Regions from separate parts of the Rhodoferax saidenbachensis genome, predicted to be linked through region 2. Evidence: predicted binding sites of a transcription regulator. Region 2 holds the regulator's gene; each other region holds the start of a gene.
The links. The regulator sigma-54, encoded in region 2, starts transcription at its own class of promoters, with help from an activator protein. The targets are predictions, from matches to a motif close to TGGCANGNAANCTGCTTT.
Positions count from the first base shown of each region.

Region 1: the regulator sigma-54 is predicted to act here: its motif matches at 3,458-3,475, upstream of glnK (P-II family nitrogen regulator).
Region 3: the regulator sigma-54 is predicted to act here: its motif matches at 2,901-2,918, upstream of atzF (allophanate hydrolase).
Region 4: the regulator sigma-54 is predicted to act here: its motif matches at 4,367-4,384, upstream of glnA (type I glutamate--ammonia ligase).

Region 1 covers NZ_CP019239.1:236,099-244,011, reverse strand. Annotated here, with positions in the region: gene RS694_RS01190 (SMP-30/gluconolactonase/LRE family protein) at 1-426, opposite strand, end outside; gene RS694_RS01185 (aldose 1-epimerase) at 423-1,289, opposite strand; gene RS694_RS01180 (ammonium transporter) at 1,498-3,015, opposite strand; gene glnK (P-II family nitrogen regulator) at 3,035-3,373, opposite strand; gene RS694_RS01170 (YifB family Mg chelatase-like AAA ATPase) at 3,625-5,175, shown strand; gene RS694_RS20355 (tetratricopeptide repeat protein) at 5,228-6,298, opposite strand; gene RS694_RS01160 (ExeA family protein) at 6,295-7,230, opposite strand; gene RS694_RS01155 (pilus (MSHA type) biogenesis protein MshL) at 7,230-7,913, opposite strand, start outside.
Region 2 covers NZ_CP019239.1:448,026-455,938, forward strand. Annotated here, with positions in the region: gene argS (arginine--tRNA ligase) at 137-1,822, shown strand; gene RS694_RS02190 (SPOR domain-containing protein) at 1,886-2,539, shown strand; gene RS694_RS02195 (thiol:disulfide interchange protein DsbA/DsbL) at 2,615-3,268, shown strand; gene RS694_RS02200 (exopolyphosphatase) at 3,377-4,309, shown strand; gene lptA (lipopolysaccharide transport periplasmic protein LptA) at 4,457-5,080, shown strand; gene lptB (LPS export ABC transporter ATP-binding protein) at 5,077-5,871, shown strand; gene rpoN (RNA polymerase factor sigma-54) at 5,871-7,472, shown strand; gene RS694_RS02220 (THUMP domain-containing class I SAM-dependent RNA methyltransferase) at 7,469-7,913, shown strand, end outside.
Region 3 covers NZ_CP019239.1:1,042,128-1,050,040, reverse strand. Annotated here, with positions in the region: gene RS694_RS05030 (MFS transporter) at 1-108, opposite strand, end outside; gene guaD (guanine deaminase) at 273-1,601, opposite strand; gene RS694_RS05020 (BMP family ABC transporter substrate-binding protein) at 1,676-2,779, opposite strand; gene atzF (allophanate hydrolase) at 2,949-4,637, shown strand; gene RS694_RS05010 (ABC transporter substrate-binding protein) at 4,679-5,695, shown strand; gene RS694_RS05005 (ABC transporter permease) at 5,699-6,535, shown strand; gene RS694_RS05000 (ABC transporter ATP-binding protein) at 6,532-7,353, shown strand; gene RS694_RS04995 (AtzG-like protein) at 7,350-7,571, shown strand; gene RS694_RS04990 (AtzE family amidohydrolase) at 7,568-7,913, shown strand, end outside.
Region 4 covers NZ_CP019239.1:1,409,699-1,417,611, forward strand. Annotated here, with positions in the region: gene RS694_RS06745 (YncE family protein) at 1-741, shown strand, start outside; gene RS694_RS06750 (polysaccharide deacetylase family protein) at 707-1,543, shown strand; gene RS694_RS06755 (sterol desaturase family protein) at 1,567-2,490, shown strand; gene RS694_RS06760 (EI24 domain-containing protein) at 2,524-3,399, shown strand; gene RS694_RS06765 (competence/damage-inducible protein A) at 3,396-4,205, shown strand; gene glnA (type I glutamate--ammonia ligase) at 4,442-5,857, shown strand; gene RS694_RS06775 (hypothetical protein) at 6,046-6,540, shown strand; gene glnL (nitrogen regulation protein NR(II)) at 6,537-7,634, shown strand; gene ntrC (nitrogen regulation protein NR(I)) at 7,661-7,913, shown strand, end outside.

The sequences.
Region 1 (7,913 bases), 210 kb from region 2:
GGCCTGGCGCGCGACCACAGGTGTGCCGCTGCGGCAGTCAATAGAGAACAGCGCCGCCGCGTGGCTGGCCTTGGGTTCGTCAATTGTGCCAACCCAGAAGCGGCCCAAGGCGTCGCATTTGCCGTCGTTGGCACGCACGGTGGCGGTGTCATACGGCAGCGTGACCACGTGCTCCAGCGCCCCGCCCCACTCGCGTGCACGGAAGACACCATGGCGCAGCGCAATCACCAACCCGCCGCTGGCGGCGGGTGCAATGCAGCCGGGTTCGCTGGGCATGTCCCATGCCTGCACAGTGCCCATATAGACATTGGCACGCAGGATTTTTTTGCCAGGGATATCGACCCAGTACAGGGTTTGCTCGTGCGGATGCCAGAACGGCGACTCACCCAGCTCGAACGTTTGCGCACCCAACTGCTGCCAGCTCATACCGCGCGCTCCACCTGGATGCGCATGGCGCAGGAATAGGTGTCACCGGGCTGCAGGATGACCACACCCAGGGACTCGGCAGAGGCGCTGGTCTGGGCCATCAGGTTCAGCGCGTTGTTGATGTGGCTGACCGGTTCGATGGCGATGTTGTCGCGCTCGGGCGTGGTGAACACCACGATACGGCTCAGGGCTGATGTGACCTCCGTGCGCAGCACGGAGTCTTCCAGCCGAAGCGTGCCGTTCCAGCCGTCAAAACAGTGGTCCACCGTCAGCGTAGCGCAGTCGTTGTCCAGCCCGGTGTGGGCGGCGTGGTGGGTGGGCAGCTTGTCGGTACCCATCTCCCAGCGGCCGGTGGCGGCGAACGCGACGCGGCTGCCCGGGTGCTTGGCAAAGTACGGGTGCCACCCCAACCCCACGGGCGCGGAGACCTGGGACTGGTTGGTGATGCTGAGAGTCATCTCCAGCGCGTTGTCGCTGATCTTGAAGACCTGGGAGCTGTCGAAGTCAAACGGCCAAGCCGTGTCGGCCTTGTGTTCAAACGAGAGCATGGCGAACTGGGCGCTGGACTCCAGCACCTCCCAGGGCCGCTCCCAGCCGATGCCATGGATGGCATGGGCCTCGGGCTCAAAATTTTTTACCAGCGGATGGCTGGTGCCAGCCCATTGCAGCTGGCCGTGGCCAATGCGGTTGGAGAACGGCACCAGCGGGTAGCTGCCCGACTGGCGCACCGAGTGCAGGTCTTGTGCGCGGGTGGAGCGCAGCACCGGCACATCGCCCAGCCACAGGCCGGCTATGCAGCCGCCAAGTTCAGGTTTGATTTCGCACCACAGTTCATTGGAGCGCAGGGTCAGATCGTTTTGCATGGGCCAAATTATGACCCCCAAGGGGGCTAATTTTTCGCTGGCGGGGCTGACCGCCAAGCGGTTCAGAACTTGGGACGGTCCGGCGAAAAATGGTGCGCCCGGTTCGGGCAAAAAAACGGCCCGGGAGAACCGAAGTTCTGCCGGGCCGAAGTCTCAAGAAGAAAGGAGACTGTCTCGCTATCTCACTAAATACAAGTCTGTCAGTCGCTTAGCGGTTGTAAGCGGTTTCGCCGTGGGACGTGATGTCCAGGCCTTCGCGCTCGTCTTCTTCGCTAACACGCAGGCCGATGGTCAGGTCCACCAGCTTGAAGGCGATGAACGACACCACACCCGACAGCACGATGGTGACCAGAACGCCTTGCGCTTGAATCCAGACCTGGCTGGCGATGGAGTACTCAGCACCCACTGCGTTGGCCACATAGTCGTACACGCCAGTGCCCCCCAGCGATGGCGCTGCAAACACACCGGTCAGCAGGGCGCCGACGATACCGCCCACGCCGTGCACACCAAACACATCCAGAGAGTCGTCTGCACCCAGCAGTTTCTTCAGACCGTTGACACCCCACAGGCAGGCGAAACCGCCAACCAGGCCGATGATGATGGCGCCCATGGGGCCCACAAAACCGCAAGCAGGTGTAATGGCAACCAGACCGGCCACAGCACCAGACGCTGCGCCGAGCATGGAAGCCTTGCCACGGGTCAGCGCTTCACCGGTGATCCAGGCCAGGGTCGCCGCAGCGGTCGCCAGCATGGTGTTGATGAAAGCCAGGGCAGCCAGGCCATTGGCTTCCAGATTGGAGCCAGCGTTGAAACCGAACCAGCCGAACCACAGCATGGCAGCACCGACCATGGTCAGTGTCAGGCTGTGAGGGGCCATGGGTTCCTTGCCGTAACCAATGCGCTTGCCAACCACGTAGGCACCGACCAAACCGGCCACAGCGGCGTTGATGTGCACGACGGTACCACCAGCGAAGTCCAGTGCGCCCTTGGCCCACAGGTAACCGGCAGCGCCCACCACTTTTTCCAGAGAAGCTGCGTCAGTGATCGCGTCAGGGCCGGCCCAGTACCAGACCATGTGTGCCATGGGCAGGTAGCTGAAAGTGAACCACAACACGCTGAAAGCCAGCACGGCGGAGAACTTGATGCGCTCGGCAAATGCACCCACGATCAGGGCACAGGTGATAGCAGCAAACGTGGCCTGGAAGGCAACAAAGCTCAGCTCGGGGATAACCACACCCTTGCTGAACGTTGCAGCGATGGAGTCAGGGGTGATACCTTTGAGGAAGAGTTTGTCCAGCGTGCCGAAGAAGGCGCCGTCACCACCAAATGCCAGCGTGTAACCGTAAACGGCCCACAGCACATAGATCAGCGACGTGACAACGAAGACCTGCATCAGGACCGACAGCATATTCTTGCTGCGCACCAGGCCACCGTAGAACAGGGCCAGACCGGGGATGGTCATGAACAGAACCAGGGCGGTCGCGGTTGCCATCCAGGCGGTGTCGCCCTTGTTGGGAACCGGTGCGGGAGCGGCGGCTGGCGCAGCGGCCGCTGCAGCAGCGGGAGCGGCAGCAGGGGCAGCCGCGTCAGCGGGTTTGGTTTCAGCGGCGGGCGCTGCAGCAGCAGGGGCTTCAGCAGCGGGAGCGGCGGCGGTTTGCGCCATCGCAAAGCTTCCCGCGCCAATCAGGCTCAGGCCCAAGGCCAGGGATACAAGCAGTTTTTTCATGTTGTTGCTCTCTTTCTGGTTACAGCGCTTCTTTGCCGGTTTCGCCGGTACGAATGCGCACAACCTGTTCCAGGTTGTAGACGAAGATTTTTCCGTCGCCGATCTTGCCGGTGCGTGCAGCACCTTCAATCGCTTCGATGACACGTTCCACGAGAGCGTCGTCAATGGCGGCTTCGATTTTTACCTTGGGCAAAAAGTCGACCACGTATTCCGCACCGCGGTACAGCTCTGTATGGCCTTTTTGACGACCGAAGCCTTTGACTTCGGTGACGGTAATGCCTTGCACACCAATACCCGACAAGGCTTCGCGCACCTCATCGAGCTTGAACGGTTTGATGATGGCCGTCACTAGTTTCATGTGTTCACCTCAGCTTCTAAACGGTTGATTGCAGACACCGGACCTGGATAGTCTGCTGCTCCAGGGATCGGGAGACCTATGTTCTAAGCAGGAGGCGTGCCAACCAGACTTTGAAAATCTGTTGCGTTGGTGTGCACCCTTTTCAGATGACATGCGTTAAGATAACTGTATAAATAACCAGCATGCACGCCATTGGTGCGGCCAGATCGGATGCACCGGGATATTGCGCACTGTTTTGGGAGGATTGGTGTATGAGCTTATCTTTGGTGCAAAGCCGTGCCCTGCTGGGCCTGGAGGCCACCCAGGTCACCGTGGAAGTCCATCTCGCGAACGGGTTACCCAGCTTCACGCTGGTGGGTCTGGCCGATGTAGAGGTCAAGGAGGCGCGCGAGCGGGTGCGCTGTGCCATCCAGAACTCACAGCTTGAGTTCCCTTTAACCAAGCGTATTACCGTGAATCTGGCGCCGGCCGATTTGCCCAAAGATTCTGGCCGCCTGGATTTACCCATCGCTCTGGGCATATTGGCGGCCAGTGGCCAGATCGACGGCGCCAAACTCGCCGGGTATGAGTTTGCGGGTGAGTTGTCACTGTCCGGGGAGTTGCGGCCCGTTCGTGGTGCACTGGCGACGGCTTTGGCCTTGCATATGGGCACAGTCGGGGCCAAACTGGTACTGCCGCCTGGTAGTGCGGAAGAAGCGGCCCTGGTGCCGGGTGCACAGGTTTACCGGGCCAGGCATCTGCTGGACGTTGTGCGCCACTTTGCGCCGGAAGGCGGAGCGAATGTGTTGCCACCCGACGCCGAAGAAGCCGATGACGGCTGGGCCCAGATGTCAGCCCTGGCACCGGTCCTGCGTGCGGCCAGTGCAGACATGGCCGACGTGAAAGGCCAGGCCGCAGCCAAACGGGCGCTGGAGATTGCCGCCGCAGGTGGGCACAGTCTGCTGCTGGTGGGCGCTCCAGGCTCCGGCAAGTCCATGCTGGCCCAGCGGTTTGCCGGACTGTTGCCAGAAATGTCGAGTGAGGAGGCACTGCAAAGCGCCGCCATCGGCAGCCTGACCGGACGGTTCTCCATGGAGCGCTACGGGCAAAGGCCCACATCCAGCCCGCACCATACGGCCAGCGCGGTGGCATTGGTCGGTGGCGGATCGCCTCCGCGCCCCGGAGAAATCTCCATGGCGCACCATGGAATTTTGTTCCTCGACGAAATTGCAGAGTTCTCCCGCGCCGCTTTAGAGGCTTTGCGTGAACCCCTGGAGACCGGCACCATCACGATTGCCAGAGCCGCACACCGATCAGAGTTTCCCGCCCGGTTCCAGTTGATAGGCGCCATGAATCCCTGTCCGTGCGGATTTCAGGGCTCCTCCCTGCGCAGTTGCCGCTGCACGCCGGACCAGATTCACCGCTACCAGTCCAAGCTCAGCGGCCCTTTGATGGACCGCATCGACCTGCATGTGGAAGTACCTTCCCTGCCGTCCACCGAGCTGCTGAACACCCCGCCGGGCGAAAGCACCGCCGACATCCGCCAGCGCAGCACCGCCGCGCGCGCGCGGGCGCAACTGCGGCAGGGCAAAACCAACCAAGCGCTGGCCGGGCAGGAAATTGACACCCACGCACAGCTCGACCCTGCCGCTCTCAAGTTTCTGCAATCCGCATCAGCGCAATTAGGCTGGTCGGCGCGCGGAACACACCGCGCACTGAAGATTGCCCGCACCATTGCGGACCTCGCAGGTTCGGACACCACCGAACTGGTGCATGTGGCGGAAGCCATGCAGTACCGCCGCGTTTTGCGCCAAAGCATCTGAAATGCTATTGATTTAGTAGCTGCTTGCGCAAGCTGAATGCGGGCTGGAGTGCTTATTGATCCTTAACCGGCACACCCATCTGGCGCAGGTACTGCAACACATCCCGGCTGATGGGACCACTGGCACGCGCCTTGTCCGCCATCTCGGCGGCGTTGGCAATCTGACCCAGCGCGGCCAGAGACACCGCGGCGCCCAATAACCAGCGCTGCTCGGTGGGGCGTGACTGCAGCGCAGTCGTATACGACTGCACGCTGTCCTGGTGGTGCCCCAGGCGCTGCGCCGCATTGGCGCGCACGGCCCACAGGTCCGCCTCGTTGCGCAATTGCGGCTCCAGCCGGGTGAGCAGCGCCCACACCGCGCCCGGGCGTGACTCGGCCAGTTGCATCCGCGCCAGTTCGCGCACCAAAGGCGGCAGGACCTGGGCCGGGGCAGCACCGCGCTCAGCGCTGGACACGGCTTCCTGCAAAAGGTCTATCGCCGCATCCCGCGAGCCGCTATTCCACAGGGCTTGTGCGTTGGCCAGGGTTTCCTTGGCGGCCAGTTGCTGGCGCTGTGCAGGGGTCTCGCGCGGCACTGGGACATGCGCTGGCGACACCACGGGAGCGCTGGCAGGCACGGCGGCCGGCGCGACTGCAGGGGTCGTAGCAGGGACATTCCTGGCGCTGCGCAATGCTGGCTCCGCCCGCAGCACCGGTGTGGGTTGGGCAGGGGGAGGCGTAGCGGGGCGACTTTCAACCACGGGTGGTGGCGTGACCGGCGCTAGCACCTCGGGCGCAGAGGCCACTGGCAGAGGCGGCGCTATCACGACCTGGGGCGCCGCCGCTGGCTCAGGGGGCGGCGCTGGAACAGCGGCAGGCGTGGATGCCATGGCTGGCACCTGCACAGAAGACTCCATCAGCGTCCTCAGACTTTCCGGCAATCCGAACGTCCACACGTACCCCAGACCGATTCCCAGCACCAACACCAGCACCCCGCCGATAAGGAATGCCCGTGATCCACGCGCCTTGCGCCTTGCCGGCGGACGGATGGCGGCCCCTGAAACGCTGGTGACGCCCTGACGCAAGCCCGGCTCTGCCGATTGGCGTTGGTCCAGGTCCCGCAACATCTTGTTGATCACACTCATGGAGGATCCTCCCGTGCACCGCCCAGAGGCTGGAATGCATCCGTTTCACGCCATGCGCCATGCACCGGACTGCGCCGAAGCGGGCGCAGCCACAGCCACCAGGGCCTGCGCGCTTTGATGCCCGGTGTATCCCGCGCGGCCAGGTGCACATGCGCCACCGACACACGCTGCCGGTCTTCGCCATAGGCCAACATCAGGCATTTGTGCGCCAGGATGTTGATCAGCCGTGGCACGCCCGCACTGTAGTGGGCAATCGCCATGGCAGCCCGGGGTGTGAAGAGCTGAATGTCTGTGTTGCCATTCAATGCGGCCGTGGCGAGGCGATGTTCTAGGTAGGTCGCAACCCGTTTGGCGTGCATGGGCCCCAGGTATTCGCTGAAGGTAATGCGCTGCAGCAGTTGGCGAATCTCGGGGCGCGCCAGCTTGTCGTCCAGATCCGGCTGGCCTAACAACACCAGCTGCAACAGCTTTCGCTTTTCTGTTTCAAGGTTGGAAAGCAGCCGCAGGCTCTCCACGGTGCGCACGGGGATGGCCTGCGCTTCGTCAATACAAACCAACACCTTGCGCCCCTGTTCGGCATGGGCCAGCAAACCATCGCGCAGGGCCCCCAGCATCTGGTGACGCTGCGGCGGTTGCACGACCTCGAAGTTCAGCTCTGCACACAGCGCCATCAGCAAATCATCGGGCCCCATGTCGGGGTTGGGGATGTAGGCGGTGACAAACTCACCCTGCAAGACCTTGAGCAGCTGGCGGCACAAAACGGTCTTGCCGCAGCCCAATTCGCCCACCACCTTGACAAAGCCCTCCCCACTGCGCAATGCCACCAGCAGCATGTTCAGAGAGGCCTGCGCGCCTTCGTGCGGATAATAAAAGTCCGTATCCGGCGTGATGGAAAAAGGGGCTTCCCTGAGTGAAAAATGCCCCAGATACATTACTTGGCCAGGTTACCGTCAATCTGGATCACACGGGCCCGGCTTGCGTCCATGTCTTCCAGCGCAGCGCGGGCGCGACGCGACTGGGCTTCCCAGTCGGCAGCGGTACGGATGATGGTGGGTTTGATCAACACAATCACTTCTTTCTTGCGGCCTTGTGTGGACCGGTTGCCAAACAGAGCACCCAGCCCCGGCATACCCGTGGTACCGGGAAGGCCCGACGCATTGCGGCTGGATTCCAACTGCATCAGGCCGCCAATGGCAACGATGTTGCCGTCCTGAATCCGCACCAGCGTGTCGGTCTCATTCACGCTGCTAGAGGCCAGCGGCAAGCGGTAATTGCCCACACTCCCCAGATCGACCTGCTTGGTCTTTTCGGTCACCGTGGTGAGTGATGGGTGCACATGCAACGTGACGTTCACGCCATCGTCAATCTGCGGCGTCACATCCAGCGAAATACCAGAGAAAAACGGTGTCAGTGTCACCGTCGGCATGGTGGTATTGCTGCTGCTTGTGTTGGAGCTGCTGCTGGTAGACGTACCGCCCGTCACACCGGTCACATAAAACTCGTCTGAACCGACCTTGAGCACCGCCTTCTGGTTGTTCAACGTGGCCAGGCGGGGGCTGGAGAGCGTTTGTACATCGCCCTGTGTCTCCAGAAAACCCAGCACCGCCGCAAACTG
Region 2 (7,913 bases):
GTCGTCCAATCAAAAAGAGGCAGCGAAGCCGCCGTTACAGAAAAACCCCAGCGGTTGAAAGCTTATAACGAAAAGATGACAGCGCGGTTGACGGTCTGTCCCCCGGGCTTTCCCGAGGGGCCCGTAAAATCGGCCCATGCTCACCGTTAAACACGAACTCCTGCAGGCGCTGGCCGCTTGCCTGGACACCCTCTCCCCCGGCGCGGGTGCCAAAGCCGCCTTTGAATCCCCCAAGGTCGCCGCCCATGGCGACCTGGCCACCACGGCCGCCATGCAACTGGCCAAGCCCCTCAAGCTCAACCCCCGCCAATTGGCCGAGCAACTGCGCGATGCCCTGTTGGCCCACCCCGCCTATGCCACCTGGGTCGACGCGGTGGAAATCGCCGGCCCTGGCTTTATCAACATCCGTCTGAAGCCCGCTGCCAAGCAGGAGATCGTGCGCGAGGTATTGGGGCAGGCCGCAGAGTTTGGCCATCAACCGTCCAACGGCCAGCGCGTGCTGGTCGAGTTTGTCTCGGCCAACCCCACCGGCCCGCTGCACGTGGGCCACGGCCGCCAGGCCGCGCTGGGCGATGCGATCTGTAATCTGCTGGAAACCCAGGGCTGGGATGTGTACCGCGAGTTCTATTACAACGACGCGGGTGTGCAGATCAACACCCTGGCCAGCAGCACCCACCTGCGCGCCCAAGGCTTCAAGCCCGGCGACGCGCAGTGGCCCAGCGGTGAGAAGGCTGCGGCCTACAACGGCGACTACATCGCCGACATTGCTGCTGACTTCCTGGCCGGCAAGACCGTCAAGTCCGACGACCGTGAGTTCACCGCCAGCGGCGACATCAACGACCTGGACGGCATGCGCCAGTTCGCCGTGGCCTACCTGCGCCACGAGCAGGATCTGGATTTGAAGGCGTTCTCGGTCCAGTTTGACAACTACTACCTGGAAAGCAGCCTCTACACCAGCGGCCGTGTGGACGACGCCGTGAAGCGCCTGCAAGCTGCTGGCAAGACCTATGAACTCGACGGCGCGCTGTGGCTCAAGTCCACCGATTACGGTGACGACAAAGACCGCGTGATGCGCAAGCAGGACGGCAGCTACACCTACTTTGTGCCCGATGTGGCGTACCACATCGCCAAATGGGAACGCGGCTTCACCAAGGTGGTGAACATCCAGGGCACCGACCACCACGGCACCATTGCGCGCGTGCGCGCCGGCCTGCAGGCGGCGGGCGTGGGCATTCCCCAGGGCTACCCCGACTATGTGCTGCACACCATGGTGCGGGTGGTCAAGGGTGGTGAAGAGGTCAAGATCAGCAAGCGCGCGGGTAGCTATGTGACGCTGCGTGATTTGATCGAGTGGACCAGCAAGGATGCGGTGCGCTTCTTCCTGCTGTCCCGCAAGCCCGACACCGAGTACACCTTTGACGTCGACCTGGCCGTGGCCAAGAACAACGACAACCCGGTCTACTACGTGCAGTACGCGCACGCACGCATCTGCTCCGTGCTGGCCACCTGGGGTGGCGATGTGGCCAGCCTCAAGGCGGTGGACCTTTCGGCTCTGCAAAGCCCGCAAGCCCAGGCCCTGATGCTGCTGCTGGCCAAGTACCCCGAGATGCTGATCGCCGCGGCGGCCGACAATGCGCCGCACGATGTGACCTTCTACCTGCGTGAACTGGCCGCCAGTTACCACAGCTACTACGACGCCGAACGCATCCTAGTGGATGACGAAGCCGTGAAGTTGGCGCGCCTGGCCCTGGTGGCCGCGACGGCGCAGGTATTGCACAATGGCTTGGCGGTGCTGGGTGTGAGTGCCCCGCAAAAGATGTGAGACCTTGGGGCTAGGCTAATTGCGCAGCAATAGCGCTGGCCCCAACCGGTGAAAAGGAAACATATGAAGTTTGAACGTGGCGGAACCATTCTGGGTTTCATTATTGGTGTGGTGGTGGGGCTGGCCGGTGCGTTGGCCGTGGCGGTTTACGTCACCAAGGTCCCTGTGCCTTTCATGAACAAGAGCCAGAGCCGGTCCAGTGACCAGGACGAGGCCGAAGCCAAGAAAAACAAGGACTGGGATCCCAACGCACCGCTGTACGGCAAGAACCCGGCCAAGACCTCTCCTGCGGTGGTGCCGACCACTCCTGCGACCGCTGCGTCTGCAGCCAAACCGGCCAAACCCGAAGCCAAGGCAGAGCCCAAAGCCGATGCCAAGCCGGACAACAAAGCAGATAGCAAGGGCGAAGTGAAGCCTGCCGTATCGGCAGACCCGCTGGGAGACCTAGCCAAATCCAAGATGGCTGCCGGCGGTGCCGAGCCGTTTGTTTATTTTGTGCAGGTCGGTGCCTTCCGTACGGCAGAAGATGCCGAGGCGCACCGGGCCAAGCTGTCGCTCAGCGGCATTGAGACCAAGATTTCCGAGCGCGAGCAATCGGGACGCATCGTGTTCCGTGTGCGCTCCGGGCCTTTCGACAAGAAGGAAGACGCGGACCGTTCCAAGGAAAAGCTGGACAAGGCCGGGCTGGAGACGGCCCTGGTCCGCGTACCCAAATAGGAAATGAACAGGCGCTAAGCCCCGGAACTTTTGCCCGGCTTGTTTGTCACACGGGCCTTATTGGAGTTGTTGCATATGAAACGTCGTGAATTTTCCCAGGCCGCCGCAGGTGCTGCCATGACCGCATCGGCCCTGTTGCCTTCTCTGGCACAGGCACAGGCCGCCAAACCCCAGCCGGGCACCGACTACATGGTGCTGGACCCACGCGCTGCGGTGGAAGCCCCGGCCGGCAAGGTCGAAGTGGTGGAGTTCTTCTGGTACAGCTGCCCGCATTGCAATGCGTTTGAGCCCACGCTAGCGGCATGGATCAAGAAGCTGCCCAAGGACGTGGCGTTCCGCCGCGTACCCGTGGCCTTCAATGACAGCTTTGCCCCGCAACAACGGCTGTACTACACGCTCGAAGCCATGGGGCTGGTCGACACGCTGCATGCCAAGGTGTTTGCTGCCATCCATGCAGAAAAAATCAACCTGACGCGCGGCGAACAGATCGCTGAATGGATTGCCAAACAAGGCGTGGACAAAGCCAAGTTCATGGAGCAGTTCAACTCGTTCACCGTGGTCAGCAAGGTCAGCCGCGCCACCCAGTTGCAAAACGCCTACAAGGTCGAGGGCGTTCCCGCCCTGGGCGTGGCGGGGCGCTTCTACACCGATGGCTCGATTGCCCGCAGCATGGAGCGTGCGCTGCTGGTCGTGGAGTCGCTGGTGGCGGATGTGCGTGCAGGGCGCTGAGAAGAATTCACAACGACTTCCGCCCATCTCGCGCGGGAAATGTAACGAAGTGTCTCGGGGCGGGGCTAGAATGGTTTTACCAGCAACCCCGGCCCAGGAGACCGCCCCATGCCACACCAGAAATTCAGGCTCGTTACCCGCAGTGATTTTGACGGTCTGGTGTGCGCCGTGCTGCTCAATGAGCTGGAACTGATCGACGACATCAAGTTCGTCCACCCCAAGGACATGCAGGATGGCAAGGTGGAGGTGTCCGACCGCGACATCACCACCAACCTGCCGTATGTGCCCGGCGTGCATCTGGCGTTTGACCACCACGCGTCCGAAGCGGTGCGCAATACCGGCGAGCGCCCCAACCACATCATCCACCCCGACGTAGCGTCTGCTGCACGCGTGGTGTTTGACCACTACGGCGGTGCTGCGGCTTTCCCTGCGTCTTTCCACGACATGATGGATGCTGTGGATAAGGGTGATTCGGCCCAGTTCAGCCGTGAAGAAATCCTGGAGCCCACCGACTGGGTGCTGCTCAATTTCCTGATGGATTCACGCACCGGTTTGGGCCGCTTCCGCGAGTTCCGCGTCAGCAACTACCAGTTGATGATGGACCTCATCCAATACTGCCACGACCACACCATTGACGAGATCCTGCAGCTGCCCGATGTGATCGAGCGGGTTGACCTGTATTTCGACCACACTGCGCGGGCGCGGGACCAGATTGAACGCTGTTCCACCGTACACGGCAATCTGCTGGTGCTGGACCTGCGTAACGAGGAAACCATTTTTGCGGTGAACCGTTTCATGGTTTACGCGATGTTTCCCGAGACCAATATCTCCATCCACGTGTTGTGGGGCGTGCAGAAACAGAACACCGTGTTTGCGACCGGCAAGTCCATCACCAACCGCAGCTCCAAGACCCGCATTGGTGACCTGATGCTGACCTACGGCGGCGGTGGCCACGACAACGCGGGCACCTGCCAGGTGGACAACGACCGCGCGGCCGGCGTGTTGCAAGAGCTAATCACCAAAATCAACGCCGACGGCTGATCGAGGCTCGCGCCACCTCTCTGGCGGAGCGCCACCTCCCAAATGGGCGGCCCAACGCGGCCGTGCCTTATTTCACTGCTGGGGCTGGAACCTGCGATGCGCTCGGTACAATGGCCGAAGCGTTTTTCGAGCAAGTTTCGTGCCTTTATGAAAATCCCCTATTTTTCCCTGTTGATGGTGGCTGCCTTTGCGGGCTCTGCCGGCCCGGCGCTGGCCGAAAAAGCCGACCGTGATAAACCCATGAACATCGAGGCCGATGCGCTGCGTTACGACGATGTGAAGCAGGTCAGCGTCTTTACCGGTCGCGTGGTTCTGACCAAAGGCACCATCGTGATCCGCGGGGCCCAGGTCGAGGTGCGCCAAGACCCGGATGGTTACCAGTTTGGCCTGGTCACCGGTTCCACGGCCACGCCCGCCTTTTTTAGGCAAAAACGCGAAGCACTGGACGAATTCATTGAAGGCGAAGGCGAAACCATCGAATACGACGGTAAGGCGGACACCGTCAAGTTCGCCAAAAAAGCCCAACTGCGGCGTTTTCGCGGCAGCGCGCTGGGAGATGAAATTACGGGCGGCGTCATCGTCTACAACAACCTGACCGACATGTTTACCGTGGATGGCAACGCCAACAAAGGCGTGGCAGGTGCACCCGGCGGCCGTGTGCGCGCCATGCTGACCCCCAAGCCCGAGAGTGGCGCTGCGGCATCACCTGCGCCTGCCGGGCCGGCGCCTGTATTGCGCTCCACCACCACGCTGGGCGGAGCGACCCAGTGAGCGCCCCACCCGATGCAGATGCGGCGATAGATACAGCCGCCGATACCGGCACGGGTCGGCTGGAGGCGCGCCACCTGCAAAAGTCATATGGCAAGCGCCAGGTCGTCAAGGACGTGTCGCTGGCGGTGCGTACCGGTGAGGTCGTGGGCCTGCTGGGCCCGAATGGTGCGGGCAAGACCACTTCGTTTTACATGATCGTGGGCCTGCTGCGGGCCAGCGCCGGTGACATCACCATCGATGGCCATTCCATCGAACACATGCCCATCCACCGCCGTGCGCGCCTGGGGCTGGGTTACCTGCCGCAAGAGGCTTCGATATTCCGCAAGCTCAATGTCGAAGACAACGTGCGTGCCGTGCTGGAACTGCAGCGTGACGATGCGGGCGAGCCGCTGAAAAGCGCAGAGATCGAATCGCGACTGACGTCATTGCTGCAGGAGCTGCGTGTGGAGCATCTGCGCGAGTCGCCTGCGCTGGCCCTGTCCGGCGGCGAGCGCCGCCGTGTGGAAATTGCCCGCGCGCTGGCCACGCGGCCGCGCTTTATCCTGCTGGACGAACCGTTTGCCGGTATCGACCCGATTGCGGTGATCGAGATCCAGCGCATCATCAACTTCCTCAAGGCCCGCGGCATTGGTGTGTTGATCACCGACCACAACGTGCGCGAAACCCTGGGTATCTGCGACCACGCCTACATCATCAGCGATGGCCACGTGCTGGCGCAGGGCACGCCTTCCGAGATCGTGAACAACGCCGATGTGCGTCGCGTGTATCTGGGCGAACACTTCAAAATGTGATGAAACAGGGGCTGTCCCTACGCGTCTCGCAACACCTGGCGCTCACTCCTCAACTCCAGCAATCCATCCGGTTGCTGCAGTTGTCCACGCTCGAATTGAGCCAGGAAGTGGAGCAGATGCTCGACGAAAACCCGTTTCTCGAACTTTCGGAAGAGCGCGCGGAACGTGAGGAGTTTGGCCTCGGTCAGGCCGACACGCCGGTCAGTGAAGGCGATCGGGAGATGGAATTTGCTCCTAATTCAATAGCTGATTACGCAACATCCACCGGGTCTGAGACCAAAAACGACGATGAAGCCACGCCCCTGTCGGCTGACGACGGGCCGAACTGGGAAGGCGATGGTACGACCGAAACGGCGCACGACGATGGTGAATGGGGCGTGGACGCCAAGGCCCGTACCAACAACCTGGGCGATGGTGAAGACAAGGACGCCACCGAGCTGGCACGTACGCAGGAAAGCCTGCAGGCCCATCTGCACCGCCAGGCGCTGGCGCTGCGCCTAGGTACGGCCGATAGTGCGGCTCTGCGTTTCCTGATCGAGTCGCTCAACGACGACGGTTATCTGGAAGACCCGCTGGAAGATCTGGCGCGCGGGCTGGCCGGCACGGAGGACGAAGAACAGGTCGAAGACCTGGTGCACCACTTCACCGTGGCCCTGGGCCTGCTGCACAGCCTGGAGCCCGTGGGCGTGGGCGCACGCAACCTTGGCGAATGCCTGCGCTTGCAACTCCAGGCCCTGCTGACGAACGCGTCTCTGGACGCTCCACGCCGCGAGCTGCTGCAGGTGAGTTTGCGCATCTGTGGTCAACCCATGGACCTGCTGGCGCGGCGCGACATCAAGCGGCTGGTGCAGCTGTGCGGCAGCAGCGATGCGCTGACACGTGAAGCGATTGCGCTGATCGCGCGGCTGGAGCCCAAGCCCGGGCGCCGTTTTGTGGATGTGGAGCGCAACATCGTGGTGCCCGACGTGCTGGTCATGCAGGTCGGCAAAACCAACGGCGGCATGACACCCAAGTTCCGCGTGCAGCTGAACCCCGACGTGATGCCGCGCCTCAAGGTGCATGACATTTACGCCAATGTGCTGCGCAACCACCGCGGCGGCAAGGACAGCGCCAGCCACGCCGCCTTGCAGCAACGCTTGCAGGAGGCGCGTTGGTTTATCAAGAACATCCAGCAGCGTTTTGACACCATCCTGCGCGTCAGCACCGCCATTGTGGAGCGGCAAAAAAGCTTTTTCACCCACGGCGAACTCGCCATGCGCCCGCTGGTGCTGCGCGAGATCGCGGATGAGCTGGGCCTGCACGAGTCCACCATCAGCCGCGTGACCACGGCCAAATACATGGCCACACCGTTTGGCACGTTTGAACTCAAGTATTTCTTTGGTTCCGGCCTGGGTACCGAATCCGGTGGCAATGCGTCCAGCACCGCAGTGCGTGCGCTGATCAAGCAGTTCATCGCGTCCGAGAGCACCAAGAAGCCCTTGAGTGACAACCAGATTTCCGAGATGCTCAAGGAGCAGGGCATTGAATGTGCCCGCCGCACCGTGGCCAAATACCGCGAGGGGCTGAAGATCGCCCCCGCCTCTTTACGTAAGGCACTCTGATGCAACTCCAACTCTTTTTACCTTGCGCCGCTGGTGTCGAGGAGCTGTTGGCCGCCGAGGTGCACGCCGCCACCGGCCTGATGGGCGAAGACCTGCTGACACGCCGTGGTGGTGTGCTGGCGCGCGGCTCCTGGCGCGACGCGATGCTGCTCAATCTGCACAGCCGCCTGGCGCAGCGTGTGCTGGTGCAGCTCTCCTATACCGAGTACCGCAACGAACAAGACCTGTACCGCGCTGCCAGTGAGGTGGCGTGGGAAATCTGGTTCACACCCAAGCAAAGTATCAAGGTCGAAGTCACGTCGCAGCACAGCCCGCTGACCAGCCTGAACTTCGCCGCGCTCAAGATCAAGGACGCCGTGTGCGACCGCTTCCGTGACAAGGCCAACGGCGTGCGTCCGGATGTGAACACCCAATGGCCCGATGTGCGCATCTACGCCCACC
Region 3 (7,913 bases), 590 kb from region 2:
ACCGATGGCGAAGCCGCCGCAGGCCAGCGCCAGAATCACCAAAACAATCTGTATCCGTGTCAACGGGCTGGCCTCTTGGGCCTCTTTCACCGCTTCTGTCGCAATCATGGTTTCCTTGGGGGGCGGTGCGTCGCACCTTTGTGTTGAGCGGGGAGCCGTGGTTTGGCGTCATCCCGTGGATGGCCAGAACTATAAGGGATTACCCTATAACCCTTCGTAGCAATGCTATGAAATCAGGAGCTTCTTGCGCAGTACCTGTAAGGGTTAGCGCCCTAAATCGCTTGGGAAATGACGGTGCGCTCGATCAGGCGGTCGTCGCCCAGCACGATCAGCGAGAACAGCAACTCGTCCAGGTTGGACGCCAGCGCCGTTTTGCGCGCCAGCAAGGGCGTGGCTTTGGGGTTGATGATGACAAAGTCGGCCTCGCAGCCGGGCAGCAGGTTGCCCACCACACCGTCCAGCCCCAGCGCGCGCGCACCGCCCGCCGTGTGTTGCCACCAGAGGTGCTGGGGCGAGAGCGACAGGCCGGGCTTGGTCTGCCCTTCCCGGCCCACGTAGTAGGCGGCCAGCATGGTGTGGAACGGGCTGAACGAGGTACCACCACCGACATCGCTGGCCAGGCCGTAACCAAAACCAATGCGGTCTGCGCCTTCGTAGTCAAAAAAACCGCTGCCCAGAAACAGATTGCTGGTCGGGCTGATGGCGGCCACCGCGCCGGTGTCGCGCATCAACGCGCGGTCAGCGTCGTCAAAGTGGATGCAGTGGGCATAGATGGCGCGCTTGCGCATCAGGCCAAAGTCGTCGTAGGTGGCGAGATATGAACGGGATGCAGGGAACAGTTCACGCGCCCAGGTGATTTCGTCCTTGTTCTCGGCCACGTGGCTCTGGATCCACACATCGGCGTATTGCCGGGCCAGTTCGCCCGCGCCGCGCAGCTGCGCGTCGGTGCTGGTCGGTGCAAAGCGCGGGGTGATGGCGTAGCCCAGACGGTCCTTGCCGTGCCATCGCTGGATCAGTGCCTCGGTGTCGCGCAGGCTTTGCTCGGTACCGCTCACGGCGCCCTGCCCCTGGTTCAGCAGATCGGCCGGGGCGTGGCGGTCCATCAGGCACAGACCGGTGATCAGGCGCAGGCGCTGGGCCTGCGCTTCGGTGAAGAGCGCGTTGACCGATTCGGTGTGCGAGGTGGCAAAGGTGAGCGCCGTGGTGACGCCGTTGCGAAGCAATTCCGCTATAAAAAATGCAGCTGCCTGCGCACTGTATTCGGGGGCTGCAAAGCGTTTTTCTTCTGGAAATGTGTAGTTCTCCAGCCATGGCAGCAAACCGGGTGCGGGTGAACCGATCACATTGGTCTGTGGGTAGTGGATATGCAGGTCGATGAAACCGGGCGCGATGATGCGCCCCGGCAGATGCTCCACCACTAGCTGCGGGTAGCTATCTTTAAGTGCGCGCCAGGCGCCAATGGCCTGCACCACCTGCACGCCCTGGGCATTGGGGCCGACGACCAGCAGGCCGTCTTCTTCAAACAGGGCTTGCGGCGAGGCTGCGTGAGGCCCCGCGCTGTGCGGGGCAAACCAGAGAAGGGAGGCGCGGTAGGCTTTCATAGGTTGCAAGCTTAAACCGGCCGCCCCGCCCGGCTATATGGCGTGGCGAATAAGCCTTATCGACGCATGCAAGATCAGCGACTCAGTTTGCCTTGCACACCCGCCACCAGCCAGTTCATGTTCAGAATCTTGTCGTCGCTCAGGGTCTGGCCCTTGGCGATGACTTCGTGGCCTTCGTTGTCCAGCACGGCTGCGATGGCATGGAAGGGATGCAGCTTGCCCGCGGCAATATCCTTCTGGCGCTGCAGCACTTCGGCCTGCACGGTCTTGGGGGTCTTGCTGCCAAAGTCGCCGACGCGGATCATCCCTTCCTTGACACCACCCCACACGCCCGCGCTCTTCCAGGTGCCGGCCAGCACGGCCTTGGCACGCGCTGTGTAGTAGGCACCCCACTCGTGGGTGACGGCGATGATCTGGGCATCGGGCGCGATCTTGCGCATGTCGGAGTGGTAGGCCACGGCCATCTTGCCGCGCTCCTGGGCAGCCGCCATCACGGCGGTGGAGCCAGTGTGGAAGGCGATCACGTCCACGTTCTGGTTGAACAGGGTCATGGCCGCATCACGCTCGCGCGGCGGATTGAACCATTCGCCCAGCCACACCACCTTGACTTCGGCCTTGGGGTTGACCGAACGCAACCCCAGCGTGAAGGCATTGATGCCCTGCAACACTTCGGGGATCGGGAAACCCGCCACGTAACCGGCCAGATTGGTTTGGGTCATGCGGCCCGCGGCGATACCGGCCAGGTAACGGCCTTCGTAATAACGCGCGTTGGACACGGCCACATTGGGTGCGGTCTTGTAGCCGGTGACGGACTCGAACTTGACGTCCGGGAACTCCTGCGCCACTTTGAGCGTGGGTTCCATATAACCAAAGCTGGGCGTGAAGATCAGCTTGTTGCCCTGGCGCGCCAGATCGCGGATCACGCGCTCGGCATCGGGCCCTTCGGCCACGTTTTCGACAAAGCTGGTTTGCACCTGTTTGCCCAAAGCGGCTTCCACCGCCTTGCGGCCTTCGTCGTGCTGGTGCACCCAGCCGGCGTCGGACAAGGGCGCGACATAGACAAAACCGATCTTCAACGGCTCTGCCTTGACAGCATCTTTGGATTGGGAAAAAGCACCGCTAGGTGCCAGCGAAAAAGCGCAGGCCGCCACGAACGTGGCTGCGAGGTTTTTGTACATGGTAGTCCTCTACATGGCTCCGAAACACAAAAGGCAAGGCCCGCCGGAGCAGCGGGCCTTGGACGTATTTTAACCGGCGTGCTTCTGCAACAAACGGAATGCTGTCGCACACCGGTATTTCTGGCACAGCTCTTGCAATCCCATCTTGGATACAAGATTGGACCCAACAATGGTGCAAAACATTACCCAGAAGGCCGGAGCGCCCCAGGCCTGGATAGAACATATTGAACCGCCACTGGCTGGCAGTGCCAGTGGCCCGCTGGCCGGGCTGCGCTTTGCCATCAAGGACAACATCGACGCGTTCGGTTGGCCCACGACTGCGGCCTGCAAGGAGTTTGCCTACCTGCCCAAGGCACACGCCAGCGTGGTGCAGAAGCTGCTCGATTCTGGTGCGACGCTGGTCGGCAAAACCAACCTGGACCAGTTTGCCTGTGGTCTCAACGGCACACGCTCGCCCTACGGCGCGGTGCCCAACGCTTTCAACCCCGACTATGTCTCCGGCGGCTCCAGCGCAGGCTCGGCCTATGTGGTGGCCAACGGTGAGGTGGACTTTTCATTGGGCACCGACACCGCAGGCTCCGGGCGCGTACCGGCGGGCCTGAACAACATCGTTGGTATCAAACCCAGCAAGGGACTGTTGAGCACACGCGGCGTGGTGCCAGCGGCGCAGAGCGTGGACTGTGTCTCCATCTTCGCGCGCACGGTGGATGTGGCTGCGCGTGTGTTGCAGGCAGCCATGGGGCCAGATGTACAAGACCCGTATTCGCGCACCTTGCAACTGGCCAGCCAACCCTTTGGCAAAAGCTTCCGTTTTGGTGTGCCGTCCACACTGGAGTTTTTTGGCGATACCGCCGCAGAAGCCGCTTTCGCACAGGCGCTGGAGAGACTCACCGCCATGGGTGGTGTGGCCGTCTCCATTGACTACACACCGTTGGCCCAGGCCGCTGCACTGTTGTATGAAAGCGCACTGGTAGCAGAGCGCTACGCCGCCATCCGCCCGTTCTTCGATGCCCATGAAAACAAGGTGATGGAGCCGGTGCGCAGCATCATTGCCCGGGGACGCGACTTCAGCGCCGCCGACCTGTGCACTGCGCAGGCGCAATTGCGCGCCTATGGCCAGCAGGCTGCAGCCATGTGGGGCGGCATCGACGTGCTGCTGGTGCCCACCGCACCCACGCACTACACCATTGCCGCCATGCTGGCCAACCCAGTGGTGCTGAACCGCAACCTGGGGGCCTACACCAACTTTGTGAACCTGCTGGACTACGCCGCCATCTCCGTCCCCAGCAGCATCCGGCCCGACGGCCTGCCGTTTGGCATCACCTTCATCGGCCCGTGCGGCAGTGACTGGCAACTGGCCGAATTAGGCCAGCGCTACCACCATGCCAGCGGCATGCTGCAAGGCGCGTTGCAATTGCCTCTGCCTGCACCTGAACCCATCGCTGGCCTGGCGGACAGTGGCTCGCGCATGAAGGTCGCCGTGGTCGGCGCACACCTCTCAGGCATGCCGCTCAACGGACAGTTGACCGAGCGCGATGGCCGCCTGCTACAGGCCTCCACGACGTCTGCCAATTACCGCCTCTACGCCCTGCCCGGCACCGTGCCACCCAAACCCGGCCTGCGCCGCGTTGCCGCGGGTGGCGCTGCCATCGCACTCGAAGTGTGGGACATGCCACAGGCACAGATAGGCAGCTTTCTGGCGCTGATTCCGCAGCCGCTGGGCCTGGGCAATGTGGAACTGGCCGACGGCACCTGGGTCACCGGCTTCATTTGCGAAGGCCATGCCCTCGAAGCCGCCCAGGACGTCAGCGAACACGGCGGCTGGCGCGCCTACGTGGCATCGCGCAAACCCAATTGATTTCAAACACCCAAACCCCTTAACCCTGAACTGGAACCACCATGACCCGACAAGAAGCCCCCACCTCCGAGATCACCACCGGAGCCACGCGTCGCAGCCTGCTCAAGCACGGCGCAGCGGCACTCGGTGTGCTGGCCGCACCCGCCATCGTGCGCGCCCAGAGTGGCCTCAAGATTCGCATCGGCTACTGGCCCGTCGCAGCCGGTTTGCCCTTCTTTGCGGCGGTGGAGAAAGGCTACTTCAAAGAAGCCGGCCTGGACGTGGAGGCGCTCAAGTTCGCCGGTGCGCAGCAGGTGATGGAGGCCATGCTGGCCGGCCGCAGCGACGGCAGCGCCAACGGCACCGGCTCGGGCAACCTGGGCGTGGGTGAACTGGCGTCGCCCGGTCTGTTCAAGATCATCGCCACCAACCCGAGCAATGCCAAATACGTGCTCGATGAGTTTCTGGTGCCCAAGGACAGCCCGGTCAAAAGCATTGCCGAACTCAAAGGCAAACGCGTGGCCTCCGGCCCCGGCATCCAGAACAAGGTACTCGCCACGGTGGTCCTGGAACGCGCAGGCGCTACCGGCGCCACCGTGATGGAGTTGCCCATTGGCCAACACGTCGCCGCGCTGGCCGCAGGCCAGGTGGACGCCGTGTACACGCTGGAGCCCACGGGCACGGTAGGCCGCCTCAACGGCACCACGCGCATGCTCGAAGCGGGCGTGATTGCCAAGTACATCCTGGGCGATGCGCTGGCCCCATGGCACGGCGGCTCGGCCACGCTGACCACCGAGTTCATCAAGAAATACCCGGCAGAGGCCAAGAAATACATCGCCGCCTACGCCAAGGGCATCGAGCTGGTGCGCAGCAAACCCGACGAAGCACGCCAGTACCTCAAGGGCTACACCGCGATCGAAGGCCCGCTCACGGGTGAAGTGCCACTGGCCTCGTACATGCTCTACAACGAGTTCAAACCGGCCGACATTGCTGCGTTCCAGAAGTTCTTTGACCTGTTCACCGAAAAAGGCGTGTTCGAGAAGAAGCTCGACGTGGCCTCCATGTTGTTCAAAGGCTAAGCGATGGCTGACGCATCCACCCCCGTTGCCACCAAACCCTGGGCCGCAGGTGACGCGGCGCCTGCGGCCACCGCGGCACCCAAGCGCATTAACTGGGGGCGCCTGCTGCCCTTTATCGGCCCGCTGGTGCTGTTCATCGTCTGGGACCTCGTGGTGCGCGCGGGCTGGATACGCGCCATCCTGTTGCCACCCCCGTCGGCCACCGTGGCCACGCTGGTCACCGGCTTGCTCGGTGGCCCGCTGTTGACCGACTTTGCCGTAACCGTGTGGCGCACGGTACAGGCCTTTGTGATTGCAGCCGTGGTGGGCGTGCCGCTGGGTGTGCTCTTGGGCAGCAACGAGAAGGCCTACCGCAGCGTGGAGTTTCTGATCGATTTCTTCCGCTCCACGCCCAGCTCGGCGCTGATCCCGTTGTTCCTGCTGATCTTTGGTGTGTCCGATATCAACAAGGTGGCCATCGCAGCCTTTGGCGCCTTTTTGATCGTGATCTTCAACAGCGCCTATGGCGTCATCAACGCACGCAAGCAGCGTGTCATGGCCGCCAAGGTGATGGGCGCATCCAACTGGCAAATCTTCCGCGATGTGCTGGTGTGGGAGAGCCTGCAACCGACCTTTGTGGGCCTGCGCTCTGCCGTGTCCATGGCGCTGGTGATTGTCATCGTGGCGGAGATGTTCATTGGTTCAGACGCCGGCCTGGGCCACCGCATCATCGACGCGCAGCAGGTGCTCAACGTGAAGACCATGTACGCCGCCATCCTGGCCGCCGGTGCGCTGGGCTACGCCCTCAACATCCTCTTTTTAGTGGCCGAGCGCCGTATCGTGCATTGGAGTGGAAGATGAACGCAGTTCTCAACGGCCCGGTGTACGCCGATGTACCCGCCCCTGTTTTCACTCCGGGCCCCGCAGGCACCCACATCACCATCCGTGGTCTGACCAAGTACTTTGCGGGCTGGCCACTGTACGAAAACTTTGACCTGGACATCCCCAAGAACAAGATCGTCTCGGTGTTCGGGCCCAACGGTTGCGGCAAGTCCACACTGATCAACATGATCGCCGGGCTGGTGCCCATCGACAGCGGCGAAATCCTGTTCGACGGCAAGTCGCTGAAGGACACCAAGATTGGCTACGTGTTCCAGAACTACCGTGAGGCCATGTTCCCATGGATGCGCACCATCGACAACATCGCCTACCCCCTCAAACTGGAGGGTAAGTCCAAAGCCGAGGTGGACCGCCGCATGGCCGAACTGGTGGCCTCGTTTGATGTCAAGTTCGACCTGAACCGCTACCCCTATGAACTCTCGGGTGGCCAACAACAAACAGCGTCCATCATGCGTGCGCTTGCGCCCAAGCCCGAGGTGCTGTTTCTGGACGAACCATTCTCGGCGCTGGACTTCGAGATGACGCTGTTCATCCGCGAGAAGCTGCAAGAGGTGTTCATGCAAACCGGCACCACCATGCTGCTGGTCTCGCACGACCTGGAAGAAGCCGTCTACCTGGCCGACGAGGTGCTGCTGCTGACCAAACGGCCGACCAAGGTGGCCGAAATCCTGCGCTACAACGACCCGCGCCCACGCACCGTGGAAACGCTGAGCGAGCCCAGCTTCATCCAGACCAAAAAGCTGAGTCTGGAAATCTTCCAGCGCGAGGTGCGCCGATGACAGAGGCAGAAATCCTGAGCTACGTGCAGGCCAGCGCCGCCGCGCTGGGCCTGCCGCTGGACGCAGGCCGCACCCAGCGTGTGGCGGCACACCTGACGCGCACGGCCGCGCTGGCGCAGCTGCTGCTGGATGCCCCCATGGAGCCACACGACGAGCTGGCCGAAATTTACAAGCCTTTGGACTTTCAGCCCGCATCCAACATGCGCAATAAGCTATGAAAACAGGAGCAGATGAGATCGGTGACATGACCAGCTTTGCGCTGGCCCGGGCCATCGCGGCGGGCGAGATCAGCGCGCGTGAGGCCACGCTGGCCAGCATCACGCGGATTGACAGCACCGACGACGCCATCAACGCCTTCACCAGTACCAGCTACCCGCGCGCCCTGCAGGAGGCCGACGCGGTGGACGCGAGACGTGCGCGCGGCGAGGTGCTGCCCCCACTGGCCGGTGTGCCCTATGCGGTGAAGGATTTGTTTGATGTGGCCGGTGAGGTCACGCGTGCCGGCTCCAAGGTCAACCGCAACAACCCGCCCGCTGCACAAGACGCATTTTTGGTTTCGC
Region 4 (7,913 bases), 960 kb from region 2:
CTGCTGTTCCTGGAACCCAGGACGGGTGCGGTGCAGCGTACCGTACGCGGCATTCTGGACCCCTACCAACTGCGCTTTTCACCCGACATGCAGTGGCTGGTGATCGCCGGCAACCGGCTCAACCACGTGGACATTTACCGCTGGGATGGCAAGGAACTGACCCTGGCCAAACGCATCGCCACCGGCAAGACGCCCAGCCACCTCTGGATCAACAGCAAGAGCACCACGGTCTACGCCACCATGCAGGAGAGTGACGAACTGGTGATGATTGACCTCAAGACCCAGACCCTGCAATGGCGCGGTTCCACAGGCTCGCTGCCGGCTGACGTGTTCGGCACAGCGGATGACAAATTCATCCTGCTGGGCCTCACCGGGGGTACGGGCGTGGAGGTGTATGACGTGAGTGGTGCCAAGCCCCGCTGGGTCAAGACCATTCCCACCGGCGCCGGGGCGCATGCCTTTCGCAGCGCGGGAGACAAGCGCCACGTGTTTGTGAGTAACCGCGTGGCCAACACCATCAGCAAGATCGACACCCAGACCATGACCGTGGTGGACCAGTTTGCCGTGCCCGGCGGCCCGGACTGCATGGACCTGTCCAGCGACGGCCGCTACCTGTACGTGGCCTCGCGCTGGGCCAAAAAACTCAGCGTGATCGACACGGGAACGCGCCAACTGGTGCGACAAATAACTGTAGGAAAATCACCGCATGGAGTCTGGACCCAAGACCACGCCCCGCGCTGACATGCACCGTGCTGCGCTGCAAATTGCTACTTTTTTAGTAGCTGCTTGCGCAAGTGCTGCGGGGGCTGCAGGCACAAATGCCTGTGAAAACCCGGTGTACCTGACACTGGACACCGGGCACATGGAAGTGGCCCCCATGATGGCCGAAGTCCTCAAACGCCAGCAAGTGCGTGTCACCTTCTTCGTGGCCAATGAACGTACCAAGGTGGCCGATGGCAGTCTGGGCAATGCCTGGGGCAGCTGGTGGCGGTCCGTGGCGGCCGACGGGCACGAATTTGCCTCCCACACCTACGACCACGTGGTCTGGCGCGGTGACTTGCCGGGCGTGAAGCCCAGCTTTCGCATGCAGCCCACCGCAGGCGCGTTGGAGGGCCGCGAGTTCACCTGGGACGCCGCCAAATACTGCGAACAGATTGAGCGTGCCGCCCGCCGCATCGAAGACTTCACCGGCAAAAAAAGCCTGCCCCTGTTTCGCGCACCCAGCGGCAAGACCTCTCCGCGGCTGTTGGCAGTGGCCGAGTCTTGCGGGTATGCGCATGTGGGCTGGGCGCCGGCCGGTTTTCTGGGGGACGAACTGCCAAGCGAGAAATACAGCAACGAGATGCTGCTGCAAAAGGCGCTGCGCGATATCCGCAAGGGTGACATCCTGATGGCGCATCTGGGCATCTGGTCCCGCAAGGACCCCTGGGCGCCCGCCGTGCTGGAGCCGCTGATCGTCGGGCTCAAGGCCAAGGGTTTTTGTTTTGACACACTGCGCAACCATCCGGCCTACAAGGACTGGATCGCCGCGCACGGAGGCTAGGCTTGAGCGGGCTCATCAATGGCATGGTGGAAGGCTTTGCGCAACTGCAGACCTGGTTGTTTGAAGCGCTGGTGCAGCCGCTGATGTTTGCCACCGGCTTGGCCGGTTTTCTGGAAAATGGGTATGACGCCACCGGCTGGTTTCTGGTTGGGCTGATCCAGCTCGCCGTCATGCTGCTGGTGATCGTGCCATTGCAGCGTTGGCGCCCGGTGGAGCCGGTGACTGACCGCGTCGCCATCCGCACGGATATTCTGTACACGCTGATCCAGCGCCTGGGTGTGTTCCGCGTGGCGTTGTTTTTCCTGATCGATCCACTGTTTGACGCCATGTTTGGCTGGGGCCGCGTGGCCGGTCTGCCTACGTTTCATCTGGACGATGTCTGGCCCGGCGTGACCGACCTGGCCTGGGTGTCCTGGCTGATGTACCTGGTGGTGTTTGACTTTCTCAACTACTGGATACACCGCGCACAGCACGGATTCTCATGGTGGTGGCAGTTGCATGCGCTGCACCATTCGCAGCGCCAGATGACGCTGTGGAGCGACAACCGCAACCACCTGCTCGACGACCTGATACGCGACGCACTGGTGGCCGTCGCAGCCCAACTCATCGGCATTGCGCCGGGACAGTTTGTGGCCGTGGTGGCCTTTACCCAACTGTGTGAAAACCTGCAGCATGCCAATTTGCGCCTGTGGTTTGGCACGGTGGGAGAGCGCCTGTGGGTCAGCCCGCGTTTTCACCGCCTACACCACAGCGTGGAGGCAGACCGACGCGGTGCCAACTTCGGCGTGTTGCTGCCGTGGTGGGACATGTTGTTTGGCACGGCCGATTTTGCGTTGCGCTACGACCCCACGGGGGTGCGCGATCAGGTGGAGGAGGGCGTGGATTACGGGCGCGGTTTCTGGGCGCAGCAGTGGCTGGGCCTCAAGCGCCTGTGGCAGCGCGCCTGAAATCGGGCGCGCGTGCAACACTACACTAGCGCCATGCATCTTCTGCTCGATTCCTTCTGGCGCGCGGTGGCCTACTGCCTGCGCCCCCGCATCATCCTGTTGTCCCTGTTGCCACTGGTTCTGATGATCTCGCTGACGGCCGGGCTGGGTTACTTTTTCTGGGATGCGGCCATGGACCAGGTGCGCATGGCACTGGAATCCTTTTCGCTGCTGAACCAGGCCTTGGAATGGCTGCAGAGCATGGGTGTGGGCCAACTCAAGATGGTGCTGGTGCCATTGATCGTGGTGTTTGGTGTCACGCCCTTGATCGTGGTGTTGTCCCTGCTCGTGGTGGCCTTGCTGATGACGCCCGTGATGGTGAACCTGGTGGCGCGGCGCCGCTTTCCGGATCTGGAGCAAAAGCAGGGCGCGTCTTTCCTGCGCAGTCTCGTCTGGTCGGTGGGCTCCACGGTGGCAGCGCTGGTGGCGCTGGTGGTGTCGGTCCCGCTGTGGTGGGTGCCGCCATTGATTCTGGTGTTGCCGCCGCTGATCTGGGGCTGGCTGACCTACCGTGTGCTGGCGTTTGATGCGCTGGCTGCACATGCGTCTGCCGAAGAACGGCAGGAACTGTTTCGCCGCCACCGCGGCTGGCTGTTAGGCATGGGGGTGTTTGCCGGGTATCTGGGCGCGGCGCCCAGTCTGCTGTGGGCCTCGGGTGCCCTGCTTGCCGCTGCATTTTTTGTCTTTCTGTTGCCCCTCGCAATCTGGATTTACACGCTGGTGTTTGCCTTTGCGTCCCTGTGGTTCACCCACTACTGCCTGGCGGCTTTGCGTGACCTGCGTGCGCAACGCGCCGCCCAGGAAGTTGTTGAGGAGGCCGCCGAGGTGGTGGCTCCAGTTGCGCCCGCCTTGCCGCTGGAGGCGCCATGAATTTTGGTCTGGTCATCATCGGTGACGAAATACTGTCCGGCAAACGTGCCGACAAACACCTGGCCAAAGCCATCGAGTTGCTGGGCGCACGTGGTTTGCAGGTGGCGTATGCCGACTACGTGGGGGACGCACCCGAGCGTATCACCGCTACGCTCCAGCGCGCGTTTGCCTCCGGGGACGTGGTGTTTTCGTTTGGCGGCATTGGTGCTACGCCGGATGACCATACGCGCCAGTGCGCTGCCAAGGCGCTCGGTCGTGAACTGGCCCTGCACCCCCAGGCCCAGGCATTGATCCTGGAGCGCATGGCAGATATTGCGCGTGAGCAGGGGCTGCCTTACGAGCCCAATCGCAGTGACAATTTACACCGCCTGAACATGGGTACGTTTCCAGTGGGTGCAGAGATCATTCCCAACCCTTACAACAAGATTCCCGGGTTTAGCTGCACGGGCGCAGGCGGGGGGCGTGTTTACTTTGTACCGGGATTTCCGGTGATGGCTTGGCCCATGGTGGAGTGGGTGCTGGACACCCATTACGCGCATCTGTTTGCGCGCGGCGCTTGGGCAGAACAATCCGTGATCGTGTTCGGCGCCATGGAGTCCACCTTGACGCCCCTCATGGAGGAGATTGAACGCCAATATGCGGTGAAAGTGTTCAGTCTTCCCAGCGTGGACCACCCTGAATATGGTCGGCATATCGAGCTGGGTGTGAAGGGCTTGCCTGCGCAGGTGGCGCAGGCCTATGGTGTTCTGCGCCAGGGGCTGGTCGCCTTGCAGGCCTCGCTTGGCCCTGAATTGGTGCGTTCCTGATATTGCACCAATTTCGTGCATTCAGGTGGGTTTCAATTTTGGTGCATTTCGTTTCGTTGCCTCTGAGGCTGCGCGTATTCTTTGCGTAGCCGCACTCTCAAAAGCGCACGTTCTCAGGGCAAAATAGCGCGTTTTCGTGAAAATGTCTGCAGGGCGATTTTTGGCACAAAAGCTGCATTGTGGACAGGGCAAACTTTTTAACAACCGTGTGCATTTTTTGCAAATAGGAGTATTTGATGGCCAAGACCGTCGCTGACGTGATGAAGATGGTGAAAGAAAACGAAGTCAAGTTTGTTGATTTCCGTTTCACCGATACCCGTGGCAAGCAGCAGCACACCACCGTGCCTGTTTCGCATTTCGACGAAGACAAGTTCACTTCCGGCCACGCATTCGACGGTTCTTCCATCGCTGGCTGGAAAGGCATTGAGGCTTCCGACATGTTGTTGATGCCCGATCCCAACACGGCCAACATCGACCCCTTCTTCGAAGAAACCACCATCATCATGAACTGTGATGTGGTGGAGCCAACTGACGGCAAGTCCTACGACCGCGACCCACGTTCCATCGCCAAGCGCGCTGAAGCCTACCTGAAGGCTTCCGGTATTGGTGATACCGCCTACTTCGGTCCCGAGCCAGAATTCTTCATCTTCGACGGCGTTCGCTGGAGCACAGAATCCAACAACACCTTCTACGAAATCGATGAGTACGAAGCACCCTGGAACACCGGTGCCAAGCTCGAAGGCGGCAACCGTGGCCACCGCCCCACCGTCAAGGGCGGCTATTTCCCCGTGCCTCCTGTCGACAGCACGCAAGACATGCGCGCCGAGATGTCCCTGATCCTCGAATCCCTGGGCATCCCGGTTGAAGTGTTCCACCACGAAGTGGCGGGCGCTGGCCAAAACGAAATCGGTACCCGCTTCTCCACGCTGGTGGAACGCGCTGACTGGACCATGCTGCAAAAGTACGTGGTGCACAACGTGGCCAATGCCTACGGCAAGACCGCCACGTTCATGCCCAAGCCTTACCACGGTGACAACGGTTCCGGCATGCACGTGCACCAGTCCGTGTGGAAAGATGGCAAGAACCTGTTTGCTGGCGACGGCTATGCAGGTCTGTCGGACTTCGCGCTGTACTACATCGGCGGCATCATCAAGCACGCGCGTGCCCTGAATGCCATCACCAACCCCGGCACCAACAGCTACAAGCGTCTGGTTCCTCACTTCGAAGCACCGGTGAAACTGGCGTACTCCGCCAAGAACCGTTCTGCCTCCATCCGTATTCCTTTTGTGGCAAACCCCAAAGGCCGTCGTGTGGAAGCCCGCTTCCCCGATCCACTGATGAACCCTTACCTGGGCTTTGCTGCCCTGTTGATGGCCGGTCTGGATGGCGTGGAAAACAAGATCCATCCTGGCGAAGCCGCCTCCAAGGATCTGTACCATTTGCCTCCAGAAGAAGACAAGTTGATCCCCACCGTATGCCACAGCCTGGACCAGGCGCTGGAATGCCTGGACAAAGACCGTGCGTTCCTGACCAAGGGCGGTGTGTTCACTGACAGCATGATTGACGCCTACATCGAGCTGAAGATGACCGAAGTCACCCGCATGCGCATGTCGGTGCACCCTGCCGAGTTCGACATGTACTTCTCCCTGTAATATTCGCTGCCCCTGCGGCAGCGCATGTGACAGAGATGAAAAGGACGGCGCATGCCGTCCTTTTCTTTTGGGGAACCTCTGGCGTGCTTTACACCTCGAAACCCTTGGCTTGGTGTGGGACTTTTGTTTTTTGACTTTTTTGGCGCATACTGAACCAACCACCTTGCGCAGGTTTGCGTGAACATTGCATGAAACCCATTTTTTTGATTCCCTTGGCAACTTGTCTGTTGGCGAACAGCGCCATGGCGCAAGAGCGCATCTACCGCTGTGGCAATGAGTACACCAACACGGTTCCAGAAGCCCAGGCCAAGCATTGCAAGCTGGTTTCGGGTGGTAACGTAACGGTTGTCCAGGCCCAGAAGCCGGGTGCCACACGTGTTGCGTCTGCCAGCCAGACCGGCCAGCCCGGACAGCGCGTGGATGCGAATGACCAGCGTGCCAAGGATTCCGATGCCCGCCTGATTCTGGAGTCGGAGCTCAAGAAGGCAGAGGCGCGCCAGCTGGAGCTGCAAAAGGAATACAACAACGGTGAGCCTGAAAAACTGGGCCCCGAAGCGCGCAACCACCAGAAGTACCTGGACCGTGTTGCAGAACTCAAGGCCAACATCAGCCGCAATGAGAGCGACATTGCCGGCCTGCGGCGTGAGTTGGGCCGCATGCCCACAGCGACTGCGGCAAAATAGCAGGCTTGAAAAACCCTGCACCCCCCCCGGCATCTGTTTCCGCACTGGTTCGCTTCCAGTCGTTTGACCTGTTGGCCACGCTGGTGGCTGTGGTGCGCAACGATGCGTCCGTCCTTTTTTCGAACTCTGCGCTCGAAGACGCACTGGGCACCTCACGCCGCATGATCGTCGGCGCACTGCTGACCGACGCCTTCACCGAACCTTTCCAGCTACAGAATGCGCTGGAGGGGGCCAGCGAAAACGAATTTGCCGCCCTGCGTTATGACGCCTGGCTCAAGCGCACGGGCTACGACCCGCTACCGGTGCACGTGATCATCACCCGTACCGAGCCTGCCGATGAAATCATTGTCGAGATGGTGCCGCTGGAGCAGCAGGCGCGCCAGGACCGTGAAGAACGCCTGGCCGAGCAGGCGCAGACCAACAAGGAACTGATCCGCAACCTCGCCCACGAGATCAAGAACCCGCTGGGCGGCATCCGTGGCGCGGCACAGTTGCTCGAGATGGAGATGGAGTCGCCCGAGCTGACCGAATACACCCAGGTCATCATCCACGAGGCCGACCGCCTGCAAAGCCTGGTGGACCGGTTGCTGGCGCCGCACCGCCGGCCGCACATGGTGGGCGATGTGAACATCCACGAAGTGTGTGAGCGCGTGCGCTCCCTGATCCTGGCCGAGTTTCCCAAGGGGTTGCGGGTGATGCGGGACTACGACATTTCCATCCCCGAGTTCCGTGGTGACCGTGAACAGCTGATACAGACCGTTCTGAACATCGCGCACAACGCCTGCCAGGCGCTGGTGGACCGCATTGCCGCGGGTGATGCACAGCTGACATTTCGCTCCCGCGTGACCCGCCAAATCACATTTGGCAAACAGCGTTACCGGTTGGCATTGGAATTGCATGTCATTGACAACGGACCTGGTGTGCCAGATTCGATCAAGGACCGCATTTTCTATCCGCTGGTGTCGGGCAGGGAGGGCGGTTCGGGGCTGGGGCTGACATTGGCGCAAACCTTTGTACAGCAACACCATGGATTGATCGAGGTCGATAGCGTACCAGGCCGGACGGATTTCAAAATATTGATTCCGCTACCGTAATGTCAGAACCTGGGGACCCTAAAAACATGAAGCCGATTTGGATCGTAGACGATGACCAGTCTATACGCTTCGTGTTGGAGAAGGCGCTGTTGCGCGAGCATTTGCCGACCCGCAGCTTCTCCAATTCCCGCGATGTACTTGCCGCACTCAGTACCGCTGCCGACGATGAAGGCCCGCAGATTCTGGTCAGTGATATTCGTATGCCCGGTGGCTCAGGCCTGGAGTTGCTGGAAAAGGTAAAGAGCAAATACCCGGGCCTGCCCGTCATCATCATGACGG